4 regions of the Kocuria sediminis genome follow, and region 1 is predicted to be linked to each of the others. Evidence: riboswitches for the same ligand, from Rfam matches in the RefSeq annotation. Region 1 holds a riboswitch; each other region holds the start of a gene.
What was found. A riboswitch is a leader RNA that binds a small molecule or an ion and turns the genes downstream of it on or off. The one in region 1 is predicted to bind cyclic di-AMP.
Positions count from the first base shown of each region.

Region 2: it holds a riboswitch for cyclic di-AMP, as region 1 does, so the genes downstream of both, GMA12_RS17250 (C40 family peptidase) here and GMA12_RS16350 (C40 family peptidase) in region 1, are expected to answer to the same signal.
Region 3: it holds a riboswitch for cyclic di-AMP, as region 1 does, so the genes downstream of both, GMA12_RS05420 (C40 family peptidase) here and GMA12_RS16350 (C40 family peptidase) in region 1, are expected to answer to the same signal.
Region 4: it holds a riboswitch for cyclic di-AMP, as region 1 does, so the genes downstream of both, GMA12_RS09805 (NlpC/P60 family protein) here and GMA12_RS16350 (C40 family peptidase) in region 1, are expected to answer to the same signal.

Region 1 is NZ_WOGU01000017.1:42,004-47,314, reverse strand. Features, by position in the region: gene GMA12_RS16375 (hypothetical protein) at 1-181, opposite strand, end outside; gene GMA12_RS16370 (methyltransferase family protein) at 321-962, opposite strand; gene GMA12_RS16365 (ArsR/SmtB family transcription factor) at 1,139-1,471, shown strand; gene GMA12_RS16360 (cation efflux transmembrane domain-containing protein) at 1,468-2,187, shown strand; gene GMA12_RS16355 (hypothetical protein) at 2,242-2,547, opposite strand; cyclic di-AMP (ydaO/yuaA leader) riboswitch at 2,741-2,931, shown strand; gene GMA12_RS16350 (C40 family peptidase) at 2,937-3,563, shown strand; gene GMA12_RS16345 (ArsR/SmtB family transcription factor) at 4,004-4,372, shown strand; gene GMA12_RS16340 (cation diffusion facilitator family transporter) at 4,369-5,283, shown strand.
Region 2 is NZ_WOGU01000022.1:16,780-22,090, reverse strand. Features, by position in the region: gene GMA12_RS17255 (C40 family peptidase) at 940-1,866, opposite strand; gene GMA12_RS17250 (C40 family peptidase) at 2,141-2,794, opposite strand; cyclic di-AMP (ydaO/yuaA leader) riboswitch at 2,801-2,992, opposite strand; gene GMA12_RS17245 (four-helix bundle copper-binding protein) at 3,592-4,002, shown strand; gene GMA12_RS17240 (DUF305 domain-containing protein) at 4,417-5,124, shown strand; gene GMA12_RS17235 (DUF305 domain-containing protein) at 5,307-5,311, opposite strand, start outside.
Region 3 is NZ_WOGU01000003.1:245,171-250,481, forward strand. Features, by position in the region: partial or broken gene GMA12_RS18425 (DUF4031 domain-containing protein) at 1-134, shown strand, start outside; partial or broken gene GMA12_RS18430 (NUDIX hydrolase) at 210-641, shown strand; gene GMA12_RS05410 (hypothetical protein) at 559-825, opposite strand; gene GMA12_RS05415 (C40 family peptidase) at 1,038-1,985, opposite strand; gene GMA12_RS05420 (C40 family peptidase) at 2,285-2,950, opposite strand; cyclic di-AMP (ydaO/yuaA leader) riboswitch at 2,956-3,145, opposite strand; gene GMA12_RS05425 (metal-dependent transcriptional regulator) at 3,496-4,185, opposite strand; gene serC (phosphoserine transaminase) at 4,408-5,311, shown strand, end outside.
Region 4 is NZ_WOGU01000007.1:93,703-99,013, forward strand. Features, by position in the region: gene GMA12_RS09800 (alpha/beta fold hydrolase) at 197-1,132, shown strand; cyclic di-AMP (ydaO/yuaA leader) riboswitch at 1,610-1,795, shown strand; gene GMA12_RS09805 (NlpC/P60 family protein) at 1,801-2,301, shown strand; gene GMA12_RS09810 (pyridoxal phosphate-dependent aminotransferase) at 2,519-3,718, shown strand; gene GMA12_RS09815 (2-hydroxyacid dehydrogenase) at 3,715-4,713, shown strand; gene GMA12_RS09820 (helix-turn-helix domain-containing protein) at 4,846-5,311, shown strand, end outside.

The sequences.
Region 1 (5,311 bases):
CCAGTCCACCAGGCACAGAGCCGGAGGCTCCCAGCATGGTGCTCGGTGCCTCCTCGGCGGCCACCCCACGGGCGAGCACCGCAAAGAGAACCAACAGACAGGCCGCCGGCATCATCCAGCGCCACCGGCTGCGAGGACGCTGTGCGACGGACGGGCCCTTGATTGTCACGGAGGTGGTCATGACACCACAGTGAGGAGCCAACCCTGGAGAAACGTTGCCACGACATCCGCCAGTACACGACGCCAACCGGGACCTCGTCTTCCTGCGCGCCTTGGATCCCGTGTCCTCGACGCCCCACCGGTAGGCCGGGGGCCCTATTTCAGGAGTTCCTCTCGCTTTGGGGAATGCGCTGCAGCCGGCCGAGGCCGGGCAGGAACCGGCCGACACCAGCGGCGTAGGAGCCGTAGTCCTGGGGATGGGTGGCCAGCAGGTAGGGCTCTTCGACGAGACGGACCTGAAGTTCGACGGCCAGCAGCAGGCACAGCCACGCTGCTGCACTCACCACGGTGGGCACCAGGAGGGTCAGTCCCAGCAAGGTGGTGAGCATCGCGGTGAAGACGGGGTTGCGGATCACCGCGAAAACTTCGGTGGTCACCAGTTCGGTGCGTTCGGCGGCGTCCACCCCGATCCGCCAGGAAGCGCCCATGCCGGCCTGGGAGACCAGCACACCGACGAACCCCCCGACGGTGATGACCAGACCGGCCCACGCGATGACCTCCGGCAACCGGGGTGCGGTCACGGAGCCGGTGAGCGCCAGCGAGGGGCCGGCCGCACCGAGGACCAAGGCCACGGCGAACAGAACCCCGCCCCACCACTCCGCCGTCCCCGGTGCCCCGCTGATGCCCCGGAAACCAGTGGAGCCGGTGCGGGCCCGGTGGATCCAGGACCGCACCCCGAACGCGGCCACCAGACCGGTCAGGTACAGGCCCAGCGCGAGGGCCGGGGCCAAGTCAGTCATCATCGTCGTCCTCCTCGATTGGACGGGCCCGTCCAGGCCTTCCAGCTTTCAAGAGCGGTGCCGGCCAGGGCGGCACAAGTGAACTCAACAACGGCCTGGGGCCCAACCGTGCCGGTGAGCCGGTAACGCCCCGTGGAGCCATGACACTGACAGTACATAGGTTCGTGTACCTTTGGGGCATGAGCACGGTGACCCTCACACATGCCTCGGCCCTGTCCCGGCTGGGTAATGCCCTCTCGGATGCGACGCGCACCCAGGTCCTGCTGGCCCTGCGCGAAGGACCGGCCCGGCCCTCGGAGCTGGCTCAATCCCTTGGTGTCTCCAAGCAGGTGATGTCCAATCAGCTGGCCTGCCTGCGTGGCTGCGGGCTGGTGGCCTCTACCCCGGAAGGGCGTAGCACCTGGTACTCCCTGGCCGATCCCCGCCTGGGCGAGGCCCTGGGGGACCTGCTGGAGCTGGTCATCACCGTGGACCCGACCTGCTGCTCCCCGGAAGGATGCACCTGCGCATGACCTCTCTGACCCTGGGTCCTAAGCCCGTCACCGATGCCCGCCGAGCGGTGCTGCACCGGCGGGTGCGCTGGATCGTGGCCGGCACCATCACCTACAACGTGCTCGAGGCGATCATCGCGATCACCGCCGGGCGCATTGCGTCCTCCTCGGCACTGATCGGGTTCGGCCTGGACTCCATCGTCGAGGTCCTCTCGGCGGCCGCGGTGGCCTGGCAGTTCGCCGCCCCCGACCCGCACCGCCGGGAGAAGATGGCCATGCGGGTGATCGCCCTCTCCTTCTTCGGGCTGGCCACCTTCGTCACCATCGACGCGATCCGCACCCTGGCCGGGGCCGCCGAACCCGAGCACTCCCCGGTGGGGATCGTGCTGGCGGCCGTGAGCCTGGTGATCATGCCGTTCCTGTCCTGGTTCGAACGCCGCACCGGCCGGGAACTGGGCTCGGCTTCGGCGGTGGCCGACTCGAAGCAGACCTTGCTGTGCACCTACCTCTCGGCCGTGCTCCTGGTGGGCCTGGTGCTCAACAGCACCCTGGGCTGGTCCTGGGCCGATCCGCTGGCTGCCCTGGTGATCGCCGCCGTGGCCGTGAAGGAAGGGCTGGAAGCTTGGCGCGGGGATGCCTGCTGCGCCCCGATCTCGGTCCTCACTGCCGAAGACAGCACACGTGACAGCGACGGCTGTGGCGGATGCGGGGCCACCTGCACCTGCTGCGCCCACTGAAATTCAGCCCGCACGCACCGGCACCGCGTGACAGGCGCCGGTGCGTGCGGCTTCTCAGATGCCCGGGTAGGCGGGAATCGCGGCGGACAGCGCGCAATCCTCCGATGAGCAGAAGCGGGCCCTACGCGCCGGTAGCCCGATTGGGGCTTCGGTGGGCATTTCTCCGGCCACCATGCTGATCATCGCCCCACCGGTCACCACCAGGACCGACAGAGCCAGGGCGTCCGCGGCCTGGTGCAGGGTGAAGTAACCCAGGGTGGGCCCGAGCAGGATCAGGACGGCGAAGCCTAGAGCCAGCAGGCCCCGGCGGCGCCGGGTGATGTGTGCCCGGCGAACCCGTGGCGATGCTAGGAGCACCACTGAGTACGCGCCTCCTCAGGCCCTCCCATAATTTCCAGGAAATTCACAGAAGAAATTCGATAAAACTCTAGGGATTTATCAAATCTTGATCTTCTTCTTCATGATCTCTATACATTCTCGAATCCGACTGTGATTGTTTCGTGATCATCTTGTACTCTTCGGTGCGTGCCGACCGCTGATCCTGTCGGCGCCCTCGTGCACATCGCCGAATTCTGCCGGTGCCCGGGGCCCATGCACAGAAACTGCTTGGCAGAAGCGGGGGAACCATTTCCGGTCCCGATGATCCGGGGCCTTGGGGTTAAGCCGTTCAGAGCGCACGCGCTCCGCGGCCGGGTGTCTCCCACCCGAATCCGACAGCTCACCTCGTAGGCAAAGGGAGGAACACACCCATGGCTATTTTCAAGCAGAACACTGCCCGCCACCGCGCCGAGACCACCTCTCACGCCGTGCGCAACACCACGATCGCCGCCGCCGCCGGCGCCGCGATCGTCGGCTCCATCGCCCCGGCCCAGGCCTACGCCGAGATCCCCGCCGCCAGTGGAACTTCCTATGCGGCTCCGGCCTCCGCGATGGCCGACCTGGCCTCCTACACCTATCAGGCCCCCGCTGCGCAGGCCCCGACCGTTCAGGCTGCCTCGTCCGTGAGCCCGCAGTCCACCACCACGACCGCGATTACCCCGGCCGCCGGCGGGATCGTCGGCACCGCCCAGCAGGGCGTGGGGGGCGGCTACGTCTGGGGTGGAACCTCGTTCGGCGCCTGGGACTGCTCCGGCTTCACCCAGTGGGTTTACGCCCAGAACGGCATCGACCTGCCCCGCACGAGCTTCCAGCAGATCGCCGCCGCCACGCCGACCACCACTCCGCAGCCTGGTGACCTGGTGTCCCAGAACGGCGGCAACCACATCGGCATCTACATCGGCGGCGGCAAGATGATCTCGGCGCTGAACCCGACCCAGGGGACCTTCGTTCACTCCGTCAACGCCATGGCCCTCGACGGGTACTACACCTACCGCTGAGTCTCGCCACAACGCCGGTGGCCACGCCTCCTGAAGCCATTCCCCCAGTGCGGGGTGCCTCGAAAGCACCAACACCTGAAAGCCTTTCAAGGTACCCCGCGCCAGTGGTCGGAGCCACGAACAGCAGCGTCACGGTCCTGCCGTGGCGTGAGTCGGTGGCCAACGGACGGGGCAGGAGGCGACCTTGCCGGCCGACCCATAGGGCACCCGCGGCCACGCCTGCACTCCCGCTGAACTGGATTGGCCCCCTCCTGCCACGCAGGGGCGACGCTGCGGCAGGACGACCCGCCGGGGGCGCGGTGCGCGATCGGGGAACGGGGATGCCGCAGTGGCGGACGGCATCCCCGTCCGCCCATACCGTAGGAACGCAAGCTGGACGTTGCCCGGGCCTCGTTCGACCCCCATCCCGTTTGATACAGATTCTGCTGTACGGTTATGGCATGAGGATCTTGTCCCCGGTCGAGGTGATGTCCCGGTTCGGCAAAGCACTGGCCGATCCCACTCGGGCCGCGGTGCTCTTGCAGCTGCAGCAGGGCCCGGCGGTGCCCTCGGAGCTGGCGGCTCGGATCGGGGTGAGTCGCCAGATCCTGTCCAATCATCTGGCCTGCTTGCGTGACTGCGGGTTGGTCGTGGGCGTGCCGATCGGGCGCAATGTGCGCTATGAGCTCTCGGACCCGAAGCTGGCTCATGCCCTAGAGGACCTGCTGGGCACCATCCTCACCGTCGAGGCGGTGTGCCGGTGCGGCACCCCTGAGTGCACCGCCGAGGACCTTGCTGATGACGCCACCGTCCAGGAGGTCCCGGCATGAGCGGGGAACACCACCACGCCCATGCCGCCACCGGGCGGCGGGGCAAGCTGGCGGTGGTCTTCCTCATCACCGCCACGATCATGGTCGCCGAGATCATCGGTGCTATGATCTCGGGCAGTCTGGCGCTGCTGGCCGATGCCGGGCACATGTTCACCGACTCGGCCGGATTGCTGATCGCTTTCATCGCCGCGACCCTGGCGCTGAAGCCGGCCACGGACAAGCGCACCTGGGGCTACAAGCGCGCCGAAATCGTGGCCGCAGCCGCACAAGCATCCGTACTGCTGGCCGTGGGCGGGTTCGTGGCCGTCGAAGGGGTGCGCCGGCTGCTGGAGCCCCCGGAAGTCGAGTCCTCGGCCATGCTCTGGTTCGGGGTGATCGGGTTGGCCGGCAACATCATCGGGTTGGTCATCCTGGCCTCGGGGCGGGGAGAGAACCTGAACATGAAGGCCGCCTTCCTGGAGGTCGCCAATGACGCGCTGGGCTCGGTGGCGGTGATCGTCTCCGCGATCGTCATCGCCACCACCGGGTGGACCCAGGCGGATGCGCTCGTGTCCCTGCTCATTGCCGCCCTGATCGTGCCCCGGGCGCTGATCTTGTTGCGCGACACCGTCGAAGTGCTGATGGAGACCACCCCGAAGGGACTGGACCTGGAGGAGGTGCGCACCCGCCTGGAGGCCCTGCCGCACGTGGTCGGTGTGCACGACCTGCACGCCTCACGCATCGACTCCGACACCCCAGTGCTCTCAGCCCACGTCACCGTCCACGACGGCTGCCTGACCGCCGAACACGCCGGGGTCGTGCTCAAAGACCTGCAGACCTGTGTGGCCCGTGATTTCCACGTGGCTATCGAGCACTCCACCTTCCAGATCGAACCGGCCTCCCACCGCCAGGACGAGACCTTTCATCACTAGTCGCCACTCCACTCACCCCGGACCCTGA
Region 2 (5,311 bases), on a different contig from region 1:
TGGGCTGGCCGGGAAGGAGTGCCCTGAGATCCAGCGAACGCTGCGCGTGGGCAGACACCCATAGATCCACTAGCTCTGCTCCGGCCACCCACGGCAGTACATCGGTCGCCAGAGCGGACAGCGCCGCGACATGGGACGTAGCGCTGGTACCTGCCTCCACGTGCATGGTGAGACAAACGCCTCCTGGGCCGTCGCGTCCGACACCGTCGTGGACCGCGAGGGCCGGCACCAGGGACGGGGCCACGGAACCTTCCACATGGACGGAGGTTCTCAGTGCCGCTGCCACCGTCCAGGTGCACATATCGCTCCTTCCGCCACACATCGGTCAGGACGAGGGCATCCGGCCGTGGTCCCACCGGCCAGAGCCGGGCAGGAGCAAAAGCCTGGCCATGGAACGGCGCCACAGCCTGCCCCGCGGCCATCGACCGCAAATCTGCGTTGGTGGGCGCGGTGGACCTGTCCTGAAGCCCAGTCTGCGGCAGAGCCGGAAGGATATGAGTTATTCATGCACGCTGCCCGGGAAAACGGCGTCCAACGGCGGGGCGGCATCTCGCAACGTCGCCACGCCAACGGTTCCCGGTGCATCCCGCCCCGGATCCCGGCCCGCCCCCCCTTCAACGAGGGGCCGACTTCTCCAGGGTCATCTTCTCCAGGGTCATCGGAGCTGAGGGCGTTGGCCGCTGGAGGGTGGTCAGGGACTGTGCCGGGTCTTGTCATCCGAAGAACACCGCAGCCTTCCCAGCTCTACATCGAATGGGGTCATCGTCGACATCAAGGCGGTTGAGCGCAGACAACTCCAGTGGGATGCACCCGGGATGCCGGCACGACAACGGCCGGCTGCCTTGATACCTAAAAGTGCCCCCAGGCGTGGATCCCGGGGGCGCGGAACCTGTCTGGCCGGCCAGGAACCGCGCACCCGGAATCGGTGTTTGCGTGCGGTCAGCGCACGCGGATGTAGACCGGGCCGGTGCCCACGTTGACGCTGTCGACGACGGTGCTGCCACCGTTCCAGCCGCCGTGGACGGCCTTGCCGCCGCCGATGTAGACGCCGATGTGGGCTGTGCCCATGCCGCCATCGGCGTAGTAGACGAGATCGCCGGGCTGGGCCTGGCCGGCGGAGACCCGGGTGCCGAGCGTGAAGTAATCAGCCGGCCACCCGCGGAAGTTGATCCCGGCCGCCCGCAGGGCGTTGCTCACCGCTGCGGTGCAGTCTTGACCGGTGCCTAGTTGTCCCATGGCAGCGGAGGCGATGGTCGCGCTCTTGCCGGAGGGCGAGCTCAGCGAGGTGACCGTGCGCTCAGCGGACGGAGCGGCCGGCGTAGCTGGCTTTGGGGCAGAAGCGACGGCGGTCCTCGGGCCAGCCTGCGCGGCTGGTTCCCGGGCGGGAACCGCCACCGGGGCAGGCTCGGTGACAGGCTCCGGGACCGTCTGGACGACTGGTTCTTGAATAGCTGCTTCTTGGACAACTGGCTTCGCGGCGAGTGTGTTGGCCGGTGCGTTGGCCGAAACGGGCGTGGCGGCCGGCGCCGGAACGGCCCCACCGGGTGCCACAACGGCCGGAACATCGAGCTTCTGCTCGGTCTTCTTATGCTCGGCCTTCTTCTGCTCGGTCTTCTGGTCGGTCTGCTTCTCGGCTGTGGTCACGTGGGCGACCGGCTCCAGGGACGGGGTGGGCGCTGCGGTGGGGGTGGCGGCAGCGACGGCCGACAGCGGAGCCTCAGCGGAGGCATCCGGGGCCGGGGTGGCCTGCACCGAGACGGTGGTGGCCAGGGCCAGGCCGGAGAAGGCGGCGACGGCGGCCACGGTGCGGGCCTTGCCGGTGAGGAGGGAGGTGATGCCGTTGGGGGAGGTCAGGTCACGAGTCATGAGGAGTTGTGCAGGCTTTCTGGCGGGCCGGGCGGATCTGCCGGAACGGTGCGGTGACAGCACGGAGCACCCCGCTCGGGGGCGCAAGATGTCGCGGGGTCCGGCAGAGCGGGCCCCGGATCAGGAGCACCGCGCACGGCGGAGAAGTGGAGGAACGGTGGGGTGTCTGCAGGGGAGGAAAAACTCACTCGCGAGGCAGGAATTCCCTGGATCAGCAGCTGCAACGACCGGGGCCCTCCGCAGCGACTCAGGCCGTTGCGGAGGGCGCACCGGGTCAGCGGTAGGTGTAGTACCCGTCCACCGGCATGGCGTTGACGGAGTGGACGAAGGTGCCCTGGGCGGGGTTCAGGGCGGAGATCATTTTGCCCCCGCCGATGTAGATGCCGATGTGGGCCCCGCCGTTCTGGGAGACGAGGTCTCCGGGCTGCGGGTTGGTCGTGGGGGTGGCCGCGGCGATCTGCTGGAAGCTGGTGCGGGGGATCTCGATGCCGTTCTGGGCGTAGGCCCACTTCGTGAATCCGGAGCAGTCCCAGGCGCCGAAGGCGGTCCCGCCCCAGACGTAGCCGGTGCCGGCGCCCTGCATCGCGGTGCCCACAATCCCGGACGCGCCGGTGATCTCGGTGATATCCGTCGACTGGGTGGACACCGTCGCGGTCGAAGCGCTCTGCTCAGGAGCCGCCGAGGCCTGGGGGGAGACGGCCTGGGGGGCAACGACGGCCCGGGGGGCTGTCGAAGAGTAGGCCGCCAGAGCGGACGCGGGGGCCGAGTAGGCAGTGGCGGTGTCCGTCGGGACCTCGGCGTAGGCCTGAGCCGGGGCGATGGAGCCGATCACTGCCGCACCTGCGGCAGCCGCGACCGTGGTGGTACGCACCAGGGGCGAGGTGGTCTCGGCGCGGTGGCGGGCAGTACGGCGCTTAAAAATGGTCATGGGGTGTGTTCCTCCCTTTGCCTACGAGGTGAGCTGTCGGATGCGGGTGGGAGACACCCGGCCGCCCCGGACGCATGCGTTCCGGGTGACTTAACCCCTAGGTCCCGGACCCCAGGACCGAAAATGGTTCCCCCGCTTCTGCCAAGCGATTTCTCTTCAGGAACCCCGAGCACCGGCAGAATTCGGCGATGTGCACGAGGGCGCCGACCGGATCAATCAGCGGCACGCAGTGGACAGTAGCCCACTCATAACGAAAGTGTCACGTTTAGATCACGGCCCGGATTCTTTCTTCGGCCGGGTCTGAAAGCTTTGGCTGCCGACTCTGAAAAGGCCCGGCCCAGAAGCCGTGGGTTCGTCGCTCCTGTGGCTCCGCATCACGACTGGCGTCGCATCCAATGCCGTGTGACTAGGGGAAATGGCGTCAGTGCACGGCCCTGCATGGACACCACCCCCCAGGGCGAGGGGGTTTTGGGTCGTGGGCGGCCTTCAGTATCACGAGGGGTGGCACGGAGAAGACTTTGAGGATTCCTTGAGCTTTCCTTCAGATTGAGAAGTTTCGGGGATGCCGTTCTGGGCCGCGCAGCGCGATTTCTTCATGAAAACTCCATAATTGCCCGGATCCCCGGCGGAGAAGGCCGCCCGAGGGAGTAGCGCTGTGCGCCACTGTGGCCTGGATCTTCATCAAATCTTCAAGAATTTGGGGCGCGCCACACGGAAAAGGCAGTTTACTGTCGATGGTATGGCGGGCTGGTTCCGGCTGGTTCGTCTCCTCGAGGAAGCCGACGAAGGAGCAAGCCATGACCCATCACGTGAGTGCGATGCTGGAGGCCTACCCGAAGGACCTCGGCGGGGTGGACAAGGGGAAGCTGGCCGCCTGTATCCAGGCCTGTTTCCAGTGCGCCCAGACCTGTACCGCCTGCGCGGATGCCTGCCTGTCCGAGGACATGGTCGCCGAGCTGACCAAGTGCATCCGCACCAACCTCGACTGCGCGGACCTGTGCGAGGCCACCGGACGTGTGCTCTCGCGGCACACCGGCTACGACGCGAACATCACCTTGGATGCGATCAAGGCCTGCCAGATGGCCTGCAAGGCGTGTGCAGATGAGTGCGAGCAGCACGCGTCCATGCACGAGCACTGCCGGATTTGTGCCGAGGCCTGCCGGCGGTGCGAGGCCGCCTGCGCCGAACTGGTCGCCTCCCTGGGCTGAGTCTCGCCTCCCACAGACCCATCACCCGGGCGGCGGGGGCGGTGAGGACACCCGTGGCCACCGGGATCGGCGTCACGGGCCGGATCTCCTCTGCGGAGGGGGCCACCGCCATGACGCACCCGCCGCCTGGGTGATGGCCCCCTACCGGGGGTTCCGTGGAGAGCGGCTTCCGCGGGAACTTGGCCTTTTCTGCAGGCTCAGACGCTGACCGGCGGATACCCGTGACGGGTCTCCGTCGGTGAAAGAGGATCCTGATGGGCTGATCGGGCCCGCCCGGAGGCGGGTTTCCTCTTCCCCCGCTCCCTGTTCAGTACAGCTCTACCCGCGCGGCTTGGGCGCACGTCGGGCACGGGCGGATTGCCGAGGCCGGCACATCGGGGTCGAGCTTCTTCATCGTGGAAAAGAGACATCATCATGCGTTCCACCCAGTTCCTTGGCCGCCGCACTACGGCCGCCGCCTCCACCGTTGTTCTTGCGACCGCCCTGCTGGGCGGGGCCACCGCTCCGGCCCTGGCCCACGGGCCGGGGAGTACCCCGGTCGCGTCCCCCGCCCAGGACCCGTCCACGGTGGAGATGCTCCAGCCGGATCCGACCTCCCCGACCGCCTACGACTTCGGTGAGACCCTGGCCGGGCTGGAGGGCGAGCAGCTGGAAATCACGTTCCTGGCCGAAATCATTCCGCATCACCAGGCCGCGATCGAGATGTCCGAACTGGAGCTCGAGCGCGGGGTCAGCCCGGACATCCGCACGCACGCGGAGAACATCATCGCCAACCAGCAGCACCAGATCGACCAGTTCACCCGGTGGTTGGAGGAGTGGTACGGGCTGACTCCCGAGGAGGCCATGGCCCAAGCCCCCGAGGAAGCCCAGGAAGAGATGAAGGTCCTGGAGGAGGAAACCCAGACGATGATCGAGGAACTCTCGGCCGTGGAGGCCGGTGAGGACTTCGATGTCGCCTTCGTGCAGAAGATGATTCCGCACCACCAGGCCGGGATCATCGAGCTCCTGGAGCCGCAGTCCCGGGCCCCGCACGCCCAGCTGCGGGTGGCAGCCGCCGCGGGGATCACCACCCAGCAGGCCCAGGTCGCCGATTTCCGCACCTGGCTCGCCGGCCGCGGCTAAGAACCGGGCCAGCACCGAGGCTCTGGCCTCACGGAGGACTGAGCTCATGGCCCACCGGTTGCCACCGGCCACGGGCGGGGGCCTCATCCAGATGGATGAGGCCCCCGCCCGTGGCCGGTGATGCCCCGACTCGTGCGCCCCGGGCGCACAGTGGAGGCCTGATCGAGGCGAACCCGCAGATATCAGC
Region 3 (5,311 bases), on a different contig from region 1:
TTCCCGACGCCGACTTCGCCGCCGGGCGGCTGCGGGTGCTCGAGGAGCTCTGGCGCCGGCAGCCGCTCTACCGCACGCCGGCCGCGCAGCGGCGCTGGGGCGCCCGCGCCGCCCGGAACCTGGAGGGCGAGATCGAGCAGCTGCGCACCGCCGCGGGCCGGGGCTCCCCCGCCGACGTGGAGGTCCTCACGATCACGGCGGTGTGCCTGCGCGACGACGACGGCGCACTGCTGACGGTGCGCAAGCGCGGCACGGACCGGTTCATGCTGGTGGGCGGCAAGCTCGACCCGGGCGAGACCCCCGCCGAGGCGGCCGTGCGGGAGACGGCCGAGGAGGTCGGGCTGGCGCTGCGCCCCGAGCAGCTCCGCCTGCTGGGAGAGTTCGAGGCCCCCGCCGCGAACGAGGCCGCCACGTGGGTGCGCTGCACGGTGTTCACCGCGCCCCTCACCGGGCGCCCGGAGCCCCGGGCGGAGATCGAGGAGCTGCGCTGGCAGCCGCTGGACGACGTCTCGTTCGCCGCGCTGCCGGCCGATCTGGCGCCGCTGCTCCGGGAGCACGTCATTCCCGCGCTGCTGGGCTCCCCTGCGCATCGTCCAGCTCCGCCGCGGCGCGGTGCCGCCGGTGGAGCAGGATCCCGGTGAGCAGGCCCAGCACGATGCCGATGCCGCCGAAGACGGACAGCCACATGGCGGCGTGGCCGACGAACGCGGCCACCACGAAGCCGACCACGATCCCGGGCACGGCTCCGCCGATCATGCCGTAGGCCATGTAGGCGTACTCACGGTCCAGGCTCGTGCGGGCGTTGCGGCTGAAGTCGGTGGCCATGGGTCCAGTCTATCGGCGCGGGGAGACTGCGGCCGGGCCCGGCCGGGGCCTCCGGGCGGGCGTCCGGCGGCGCCCCCGGGAGGCGGGCGGCCGGCGGCGTGCCGCGGGAACGGTGGGCGGGCGGCCGGTGGCCGCCCGGACGAACAGCGGGTGCGCGGATCCTGTCTGGCCGACCGGGAACCGCGCACCCGAAGCGATGCTCTCGCGTGCGGTCAGCGCACGCGGACGTAGACCGGGCCGGAGCCCACGTTGACGCTGTCGATGACCGTGGTGCCACCGTTCCAGCCGCCGTGCACGGCCTTGCCGCCGCCGATGTAGACGCCGATGTGGGCCGCGCCCATGCCGCCGTCGGCGTAGTAGACGAGGTCGCCGGGCTTGGCCTGGCCGGCGGAGACCTGCGTGCCGAGGCTCAGGTAGGAGGCCGGCCAGCCGTGGTGGTTGATGCCGGCGGCGCGCAGGGCGTTGGTGACCAGGGCGGTGCAGTCCTGGCCGACGCCGATCTGGCCCAGGGCGGCCGAGGAGATGGTGGCGCCCTTGCCGGAGGCGGAGCTCTGCGGGGTGACCGTGCGCTCGGCCGCCGGGGCCGCCTGCACGGCAGGCTTCGGTGCCGGAGCCGGCTTCGGGGCCGGCTTCGGGGCGGCCTGCACGGCGGGGGCGGCCTGCACGGCGGGGGCGGCCGGCGCGGCCGACTGCGGGGCCGGGGCAGGCTTCGGGGCGGCCACCGGCTTCGGCGCCGGCGCCGCCTGCGCCACGACAGGAGCCGCCTGGATCGCGGGGGCGGCCGGCTGCGGGGCCGGGGTGACGACCGGCTGCGCGGTCGGCGTCCCCGCCTGCTGCTGGACGGTCGCACGGGTCTCCGGCTCCGCCGTCTTCTGCTCCGCCTTCTTCGCGGCCTTCTGCTCCGCCTTCTGCTCGGACGCCTTCTGGGCCTTCGTCATGTGGGCGGCCGGCTCGAGGGAGACGGTGGGGGCGGCGGAGGGGGTCGCAGCGGCCACGGCGGACAGCGGGGCGTCGGCGGCGGCCTCCTGGGCCGGTGCCTCCTGGGCGGAGACGGTGGTGGCCAGCGCCAGGCCGGAGAAGGCGGCGACGGCGGCCACGGTGCGGGCCTTGCCCGAGAGGAGGGAGCCGATGCCGGTCGAGGAGTTCAGGTCACGAGTCATGGGGGGATTCAGCAGGCTTTCTGGAGGGCCGGGCGAACCTGCCGGGAGACTGCGGTGACAGCACGGATCACCCCGCGCGGGGGCGCGCGGGGTGATGCGATCTCCGGCAGCGCGGCGTTCCGGATGCGGAAGGCCGCGCACGGCGGGGGAATGGAGGAGGGATGTCCGGGGGGACGGGGCGCACAGCACCCGAGGAGACGGGGGTGCGGGGCGGACCCGGGAGTGCGGGTCGCGGTGGTCCGGGGAGGACCGGGTGTCCCCCGCGGCGACCCTGAGGCTGCCGCGGGGGACGAGCCGGATCAGCCGATCCGGTAGTAGCCGTCGAGCTGCATCGCGTTGACGGAGTGGATCTGCGTGCCCTGCGACGGGTTCAGCGCGGAGATCATCTTGCCGCCGCCGATGTAGATGCCCACGTGACCGCCGCCGTTCTGGGAGACGAGGTCGCCGGGCTGCGGGGTGGACACCGGGGTGCCGGCGGCGAACTGGGCCCAGGTGGTGCGGGGCAGGTCGATGCCGTTCTGGGCGAAGACCCACTGGGTGAAGCCGGAGCAGTCCCAGGCGCCGAAGGCGGTGCCGCCGTAGACGTAGCCGGAGCCGATGCCCTGCTGGGCGGTGCCCACGATGCCGCCGGCGGCCGCGGGGATCTCGCTCGTGGCGTTGGACTGCGGGGTCACGCTGGCGGTGGAGGCGGCCGGCTGCGCGGCGGGGGCGGGGGCCTGGTAGGCCGGGGCCGCGGGCTGCGCGGCGACGGGGGCCTCGTAGGTGTAGGAAGCCAGCGAGGCGGCGGCCGGGGCCGGGGCCGAGTAGGCGGCGCCGGAGGACGCGGGGATCTCGGCGTAGGCCTGGGCCGGGGCGATGGAGCCGACGATCGCGGCGCCGGCTGCGGCGGCGATCGTGGTGTTGCGCACGGCGTGAGAGGTGGTCTCGGCGCGGTGGCGGGCAGTGTTCTGCTTGAAAATAGCCATGGGTGTGTTCCTCCCTTTGCCTACGAGGTGAGCTGTCGGATTCGGGTGGGAGACACCCGGCCGCGGAGCGCGTGCGCTCCGGCGACTTAACCCCAAGGCCCCGGATCATCGGGACCGGAAATGGTTCCCCCGCTTCTGCCAAGCAGTTTCTGTGCATGGGCCCCGGGCACCGGCAGAATTCGGCGATGTGCACGAGGGCGCCGATCCGACCAGTGATCGGCACGCGTTGAACAATACATGACCGGTTACGGAAGTGTCACGTTTTGATCACGAACGATCACGGAATTGCATCGCACAGGGAATGGAAACCCGCGGATTGTGTCGCCCTCCGCTATCAGTGCGATGCGCCGGCGCACGGTGGAGCGAGGGTCAGGGCACCCCGGACACGGCCGCTCACCAGGGCGTTCACCGCGGACGGGGCGTCATCCGGCCGGACTGGCCGAAAGTGCCTTGTGAACGTCCCCACAAGGGTGGTCGGGTCTCGGGCCGGACCCCGCGACGTGCCCTGCGACGGGTCCCGCGCAGGGGGACGGCCGGGTGCGCGCTCAGGCGGCGAGGACCCGGATGGCCCCGGCCGTGCGCAGGTCGATCTCCGCGGACCGGCCGGTCTCGGCCACCTCGATCCGCACCCGCTGGCCCTCCACGCGGGCCCGGACCACGGCCCCGGTGAGCACGCCCACGTCGCTCAGCACGCCCAGCAGCGCGGCGTCGGCCTGCACGACCTCCGGCAGCAGCGCCACGGTGTGCGTCCCCTCCGGATCCGCGCGGGCGGCCTCGAGCAGGGAGGGGTGCCCCGCCGCCGTCGGGCTGTCCCCGACGCCCAGTGCGGCCAGACCCGGGATCGGCGTGCCGTACGGGGAGTAGCGGGGGCTGTGCAGCAAGTCCACCAGGCGCCGCTCGACCTGCTCGCTCATCACGTGCTCCCAGCGGCACGCCTCGTCGTGGACCTGAGCCAGGTCCAGTCCGATGACGTCGGCCAGCAGCCGCTCCGCCAGACGGTGCTTGCGCATCACCTGCACCGCTCGTTCGCGGCCCAGCTCGGTGAGCACCAGGGAGCGGTCGGATCCCACCGTCAGCAGTCCGTCGCGCTCCATCCGGGACACCGTCTGCGAGACGGTCGGCCCGGAGTGGTCGAGGCGCTCGACGATGCGCGCCCGCATGGGCGTGATGCCCTCCTCCTCGAGCTCGAGCACGGTCCGCAGGTACATCTCCGTCGTGTCGATCAGATCGCTCATGCCTCAGTCATCCTTCGTCCGGCCGTCCGTCCCCGGGGATCCCGCCCGGTCCGGTCTTCCCGCACGAGCTTAGTCCGCGTGCCCCCGGCGCGGAGGGGACCGCGCCCCGGCGGCGGGGGGCGGTCCCGGGTGGGGCAGAATGGGCCGGGGCCCCGCCGCGCACGCCCCTGCGCGGCCGCCGCGCCCGCCGCCCGCCGCACGTCCGTCATGAGGGAGCACCCGTTGTCCGCACACGTCACCATCCCCCAGCACCTGCTGCCCGCCGACGGCCGGTTCGGCGCCGGGCCCTCCAAGGTCCGCCCGGAGCAGGTCGACGCCGTCGCCCGGGCCGGGGCGGGGATGCTCGGGACCTCCCACCGGCAGGCACCGGTCCGGCAGCTCGTGGGCTCGGTGCGCGAGGGCCTGGCGCAGTTCCTCGGTCTCCCCGAGGGGCACGAGGTCCTGCTCGGGCTCGGCGGGGCCACCGCCTTCTGGGACGCCGCCGTCTTCGGGCTGGTCGAGCGGAAGGCCCAGCACCTGGTGTTCGGCGAGTTCGGCGCCAAGTTCGCCCAGGCCACCGGCGCCGCGCCGTTCCTGGAGGCCTCCTCGGTGCTGGAGTCCCTGCCCGGCACCCGGCCGGAGCCGCGGGCCGAGGACGGCGTGGACGTCTACGCGTGGCCCCAGAACGAGACCTCCACCGGGGTGGCCGCCCCCGTGGTGCGGCCCGCCGGCATCGCGGACGAGGCGCTGGTGCTGGTCGACGCCACCTCGGCCGCGGGCGGAATGGCCGCGGACCTCTCCGCGGCGGACGTCTACTACTTCTCCCCGCAGAAGAACCTCGGCTCCGACGGCGGGCTGTGGCTGGGGGCCTTCTCCCCCGCCGCGATCGAGCGGATCGAGCGGATCGGCGCCTCGGGCCGCTGGGTCCCCGACTTCCTGAAGCTGACCGCGGCCCTGGAGAACTCGCGCAAGGACCAGACCTACAACACCCCCGCGCTGGCCACGCTCGTGATGCTCGACGAGCAGCTGCGCTGGCTCAACGACCGGGGCGGCATGGCCTGGGCGGCGGCCCGCACGAAGGAGTCCTCCGACCTGGTCTACGCCTGGGCCGAGGCCTCCCCCTTCGCCGCCCCCTTCGTGCCCCGCC
Region 4 (5,311 bases), on a different contig from region 1:
ACAGCCAGCGGTCGTGACGAGCTCGGCCGAGCGGTGGAGCAGGACACCCACGCCGAGCGGACCGCACTGCCGTCGCACCCGGCGCCGACCCGTCACATGCCGCCGCCGCCCTGGTCCCGGGCACTGCCGAGTCCTAGCGTGAGGGCCACCAGTCGCCACAGCGGCACAACGGCGGCCACCAAAGAGCGGGGACGGCATGAGCACACTTTCGGAGGACCAGGGCAACCGCAGCGTCACCGCGCCGGACGGGCGCCGCCTGGAGTTCCGGCTCACCGGCCCGCCCGGCGGCCTGCCGGTCGTCTTCCACCACGGCGCGCCCAGCGCCGCGGTCCCGTTCGGGCCGCTCGAGCGCGCGGCCGCGGACCGCGGGCTCCAGGTGCTCACCGTCTCGCGTCCCGGCTACGGCGCCTCGGACCCGCTCCCGGAGCAGACGGCCCCCGGCACGGTGGCCGGCGCCGTGGCCGACACCCGGTGCGTCCTGGACGAGCTGGGTGCGGAGGAATTCCTCGCCCTGGGCTGGTCCAGCGGCGGCCCGCGCGCCCTGGCCTGCGGCGCGCTGCTGCCCGGCCGCTGCCGCGCGGTCGCCTCCCTGGCCGGCTACGCCCCGCCGCGCGCCGAGGGACTGGACCCGGTCGCCGGGATGGACGAGGACAGCGCGGCCGAGTTCACCGCCGCCCGGCAGGGACGCCGGGCGCTCGAGGCCTACCTCGCGGAACAGGTGCAGGCCATGACCGCGGCCGCCTCGGCGCCGGATGGCGACGTCGTCGAGCTGCTGCGCGCCATGCTCCCGCCGGTGGACCGGGCGGTGATGACCGGGGACTTCGCCGACTACGTCATGGGCGCGGCCGAGCACTCCCTGCGCCAGGGCATCGTGGGCTGGCGCGACGACGACCTCGCGGTGGACCGCGCGTGGGGCTTCGCCGTGGAGGAGATCGCCGTGCCGACACGGATCTGGCACGGCCGGGAGGACCGCGCCGTCCCGGTGACCCACGGGGAGTGGCTCGCCGCGCACGTGCCGGGCGCCCGGGCGCACCTGCTGGAGCGCGAGGGGCACCTCTCCCTCGTGGCCCGACTCGATCGGGTCCTGGACGACCTGCTCGACGCCGCCGAGGTCGACGAGGACGGGCGATAGGGCCGGCACGCCGGAAGCGTCCGCGAAAAACCGCCCCCCTCCCCCGGGCGGTCATTACTAACGCAATATTTTCTTTTAGCGAATTCCCGTGTGAACCCTGGGGCCCACTAAAAGGTCGTCCTTTCCGCCCCCACCAAGGTGCCGCTCACGCTGGCTGCCTAATGCTCCGCGAAGCATTCCCCGCGGTTTCTCGCGCCATAACGCGCGTGTCACCCCGGACACCCCGCCCCAGGGCAGGGGCGGACTCTCCGGCGGACACGAATGGAACAGAGCCCCAGGTCAAGCCCACTTTTGTCCTGAGATGCGCCTCCTGGAGGATCCCCGTCGGCACCCCTCACCACGCAACTTCGCGCGAGCGCGAAGGCCCACAACCGAATCGCAACAGATTCCGAGACGCGCCCGTGATCAAAACGAGACTTTCTCGTTACTTTTCGATTAGTTTTCTCTCCGTGCCGATTCCCCCACTGATCGGCACCCCCGTGCACATCGCCGAATTCTGCCGGTGCCCGGGGCCCCCTGAACACATCGCTCGGCAGAAGCGGGGGAACCAGAAACGGCCCCTCCCCCGGGACCTAGGGGTTAAGTCGCCAGGGCCTCCACCCTGCGACCGGGTGTCTCCCACCCGCATCCGACAGCTCACCTCGCAGGCAAGAGGGAGGACATCACTCATGCCCATCTTCCACTCCCGCACGCCCCGCCACCGCGCCCAGCGCTCGTTCCCCCTGGGGCGCACGGCGACCCTGGCGGTCGCCGCCGGCGCCATGGCGCTCGGCAGCGTGGCCCCGGCCCAGGCCGCCCCGGCCGCAGCCCCCCAGCAGCTCCTCAGCATCCAGTCCCAGTCCGGCAAGGCTGCGACCATCGCCGCCGCCGCCAGGAGCCAGCTCGGCGTGACGCAGGACTGCACCTCCCTGGTCACCAAGTCCCTGCGCGCGGCCGGGATCAACCACCACGGGTGGCCGGTCTCCTACCTGAACCTCGGCACCCGGGTCTCCGCCGCCCAGGCCCAGCCCGGTGACCTGGTCTACTACGCCAACGGCGGCATGGGCTTCGCCCACATCGCCGTGTACATCGGCGGCGGCAAGGCCGTCCACGGCGGCTGGAACGGCAACCAGACGGTCATCCAGACCGTTAACGTCGGCTCGGGTCCCGTCTACATCCGCGTGCGCTGACCCCAGGCCCGTGAGGGGGAAGTGCGGTTCCCGGCCGTCCCGGCGGGAACCGCACTTCCGCGCTCCACGGGCACAACCTCTGGATGCGGGACACCCCGCGACTGGACCGACGGGGACATCCCTCCGGGACTACTCTTCCCAGACTGATATATGAGTCGTATGCTCAGTGCGGATCCAGCAGTGGATCGATCGCCGACTCGACGAGGAGTGGAACAGCATGCGGCAACTCGCACACCGGCTCGACCGGCTGGGGACCGAAACGGCCTTCAGCGTCGCCCAGGCCGCGGCCGCCTGGAAGGCACAGGGGAACCGCGTGTACCCCTTCCACCTCGGCGACATCAACATCCCGACGGCCCCGCACATCGTCGAGGCCATGAACCGGGCTATCGCCGACGGCTACACGGGCTACTGCCCCGGCCCCGGCATTCCGCAGCTGCGGGAGGCCCTCGCCGAGGACATCGGCTCGCGTCGCGGCATCGGCCTCACCCCCGACAACATCGTCGTGATGCCCGGCGGCAAGCCCGTCATCACGAAGTTCCTGCAGGCGGTCATGAACCCCGGCCAGGAGGTGCTCTACCCGAACCCCGGCTTCCCGATCTACGAGTCGCAGATCGAGTACCTCGGGGGCACGTCCGTGCCGTACCGCTATCTCCCCACGGAGAGCGGCTTCGCGATCGACCTCGACCAGGTGCGCGCCTCGATCACCCCGCACACGGTCGCCATCATCTACAACGACCTGCAGAACCCCATCTCGGCCGAGTCGACGGCGGCCGAGCGCGAGGCCGTCGCGCAGCTTGCCCAGGAGCACAACCTCTGGGTGCTCTCCGACGAGGCCTACTTCGAGACGCGCTACGAGGGGGTCTCGAACTCGATCGCGTCACTGCCCGGCATGGCCGAGCGCACCGTCATCCTCTACACGTTCAGCAAGAAGTTCGCCATGACCGGCTCACGCCTCGGCTGCGCCGTCGCACCGCCCGAGATCGCCAAGGTGCTCAGCACGCTCAACACCAACGACGAGTCGTGCACCACCCACTACGTGCAGTGGGCCGGCATCGAAGCCCTCCGCGGCCCCCAGGAACCCGTGCAGCAGATGCTCGACGTCCTGCGCGAGCGCCGGGACGCCGCCTGTGAGCTGGTGAACGCCACGCCCGGCATGCACGTGGCCGTCCCGCACTCGACGTTCTACCTGTTCCCCGACGTCACCGCCGCCATGGAGCGCATGGGCTGCACCGAAGTCGGCGACTTCGCCACGGCGGCCCTGCAGCAGACCGGCGTGTCCTTCTGCACGCGGGAGCACTTCGGCCGACGCCAACCGGGCGAGGAGCGACAGTACATCCGGCTCGCCTACTCGGGCATCGACGTCGACGACATCCGCGTCGGCCTCGACCGCCTGCGCCAGTGGATCGAGTCGGCATGAGCCGGGTCGTCGTCACGGGACGGGTGCCCGACGCCGCGATCGAGAAGCTCCGCGCCGAGCACGAGGTCGACGCCTGGCCGGGCCCGGAGTCGATCGGCCGCGAGGAGCTCCTGCGGCGCGTGGCCGGCGCCGACGCCGTGGTGAGCCTGCTCACCGAGCGCATCGACGCCGAGCTGCTCGACGCCGCCGGCCCGCAGCTGAAAGTGGTCGCGAACGTCGCCGTCGGCTACGACAACATCGACGTGCTGGCCTGCACCGAGCGCGGCGTCGTGGCCACCAACACCCCCGGGGTGCTCACGGAGGCCACCGCCGACATCGCGCTCGGCCTCATCCTCATGGCGACCCGCCGGCTCGGCGAGGGGGAACGGCTCATCCGCTCCGGCCAGGCCTGGAAGTGGGGCATGTTCTTCCTGCTCGGCAGCAGCCTGCAGGGCAAGACCCTCGGCGTCGTCGGCATGGGCGGCATCGGCCAGGCGACCGCGCGCCGGGCCAAGGCCTTCGGCATGGAGATCGTCTACCAGTCGCGCAGCGAGATCGATCCGGCGATCGCCGCCGAGCTGGGCGCCCGGCGGGTCGAGCTCGACGAGCTGCTGGCCGTCTCCGACGTCGTGTCGCTGCACTGTCCCTACGGTCCCGCCACGCGCCACCTGATCGGCGCCGAGCAGCTGGCGGCGATGAAGGACTCGGCGTACCTCGTCAACACCGCGCGCGGGCCGATCGTGGACGAGGCGGCGCTCGCGTCCGCGCTGCGCGAGGGCCGGATCGCGGGTGCGGGACTGGACGTCTTCGAGCACGAGCCCCAGGTGCACCCCGAGCTGCTGGAGCTCGACAACGTGGTGCTGGTGCCGCACCTGGGCTCCGCCACCGTGGAGACGCGCACCGCGATGGCGGTCCTCGCCGCGGACAACGTGCTCGCCGTGCTCGGCGGGCAACGACCGCCCACACCGATCGGTGAGCAGCAGGGCCGGCCGTCGGTCAGGACAGGACCGCGCTGATCAGCTGCCGGACGTCATCCGCCGTCGCATGGGGCGTCCGGGCCCGCACCGGACCAGACGTCGACACCCTCGCGTGATGGCATTTTCCTGTGTTCCATCGATTCTCTGCCACAGGAGTGGGACCATGGACCCATGATCAGCAACGTGGCCGTCATCGTGTTCCACGAGGTCTCCCCCTTCGAGCTCGGGGTGGCCTGCGAGGCCTGGGCGATCGACCGCTCCGGGGACGGGCTCCCGGTGATGGACTTCGCCGTGTGCAGCCCCGACGGGCGGCCGGTCCGCACGATCGCCGGCTTCGACGTGGCCGTCCAGCACGGGCTGGACCGGGTGGCCGCGGCGGATCTCGTGGTCCTCCCGGCCATCTCCCGGGACCGGGACGTCCCGGCAGAGGTGATCCAGGCATTGCACGCGGCCCATGACCGCGGGGCCCGGATCCTGTCCATCTGCTCGGGCGCGTTCGTGCTGGGGGCGGCCGGGCTGCTCGACGGCCGCCGCTGCACCACCCACTGGATGCACACCGCGGAGCTGGCCGAGCGGTTTCCCGCCGCGCAGGTGGTACCCGAGGTCCTCTACGTGGAGGACGGCACCATCCTCACCA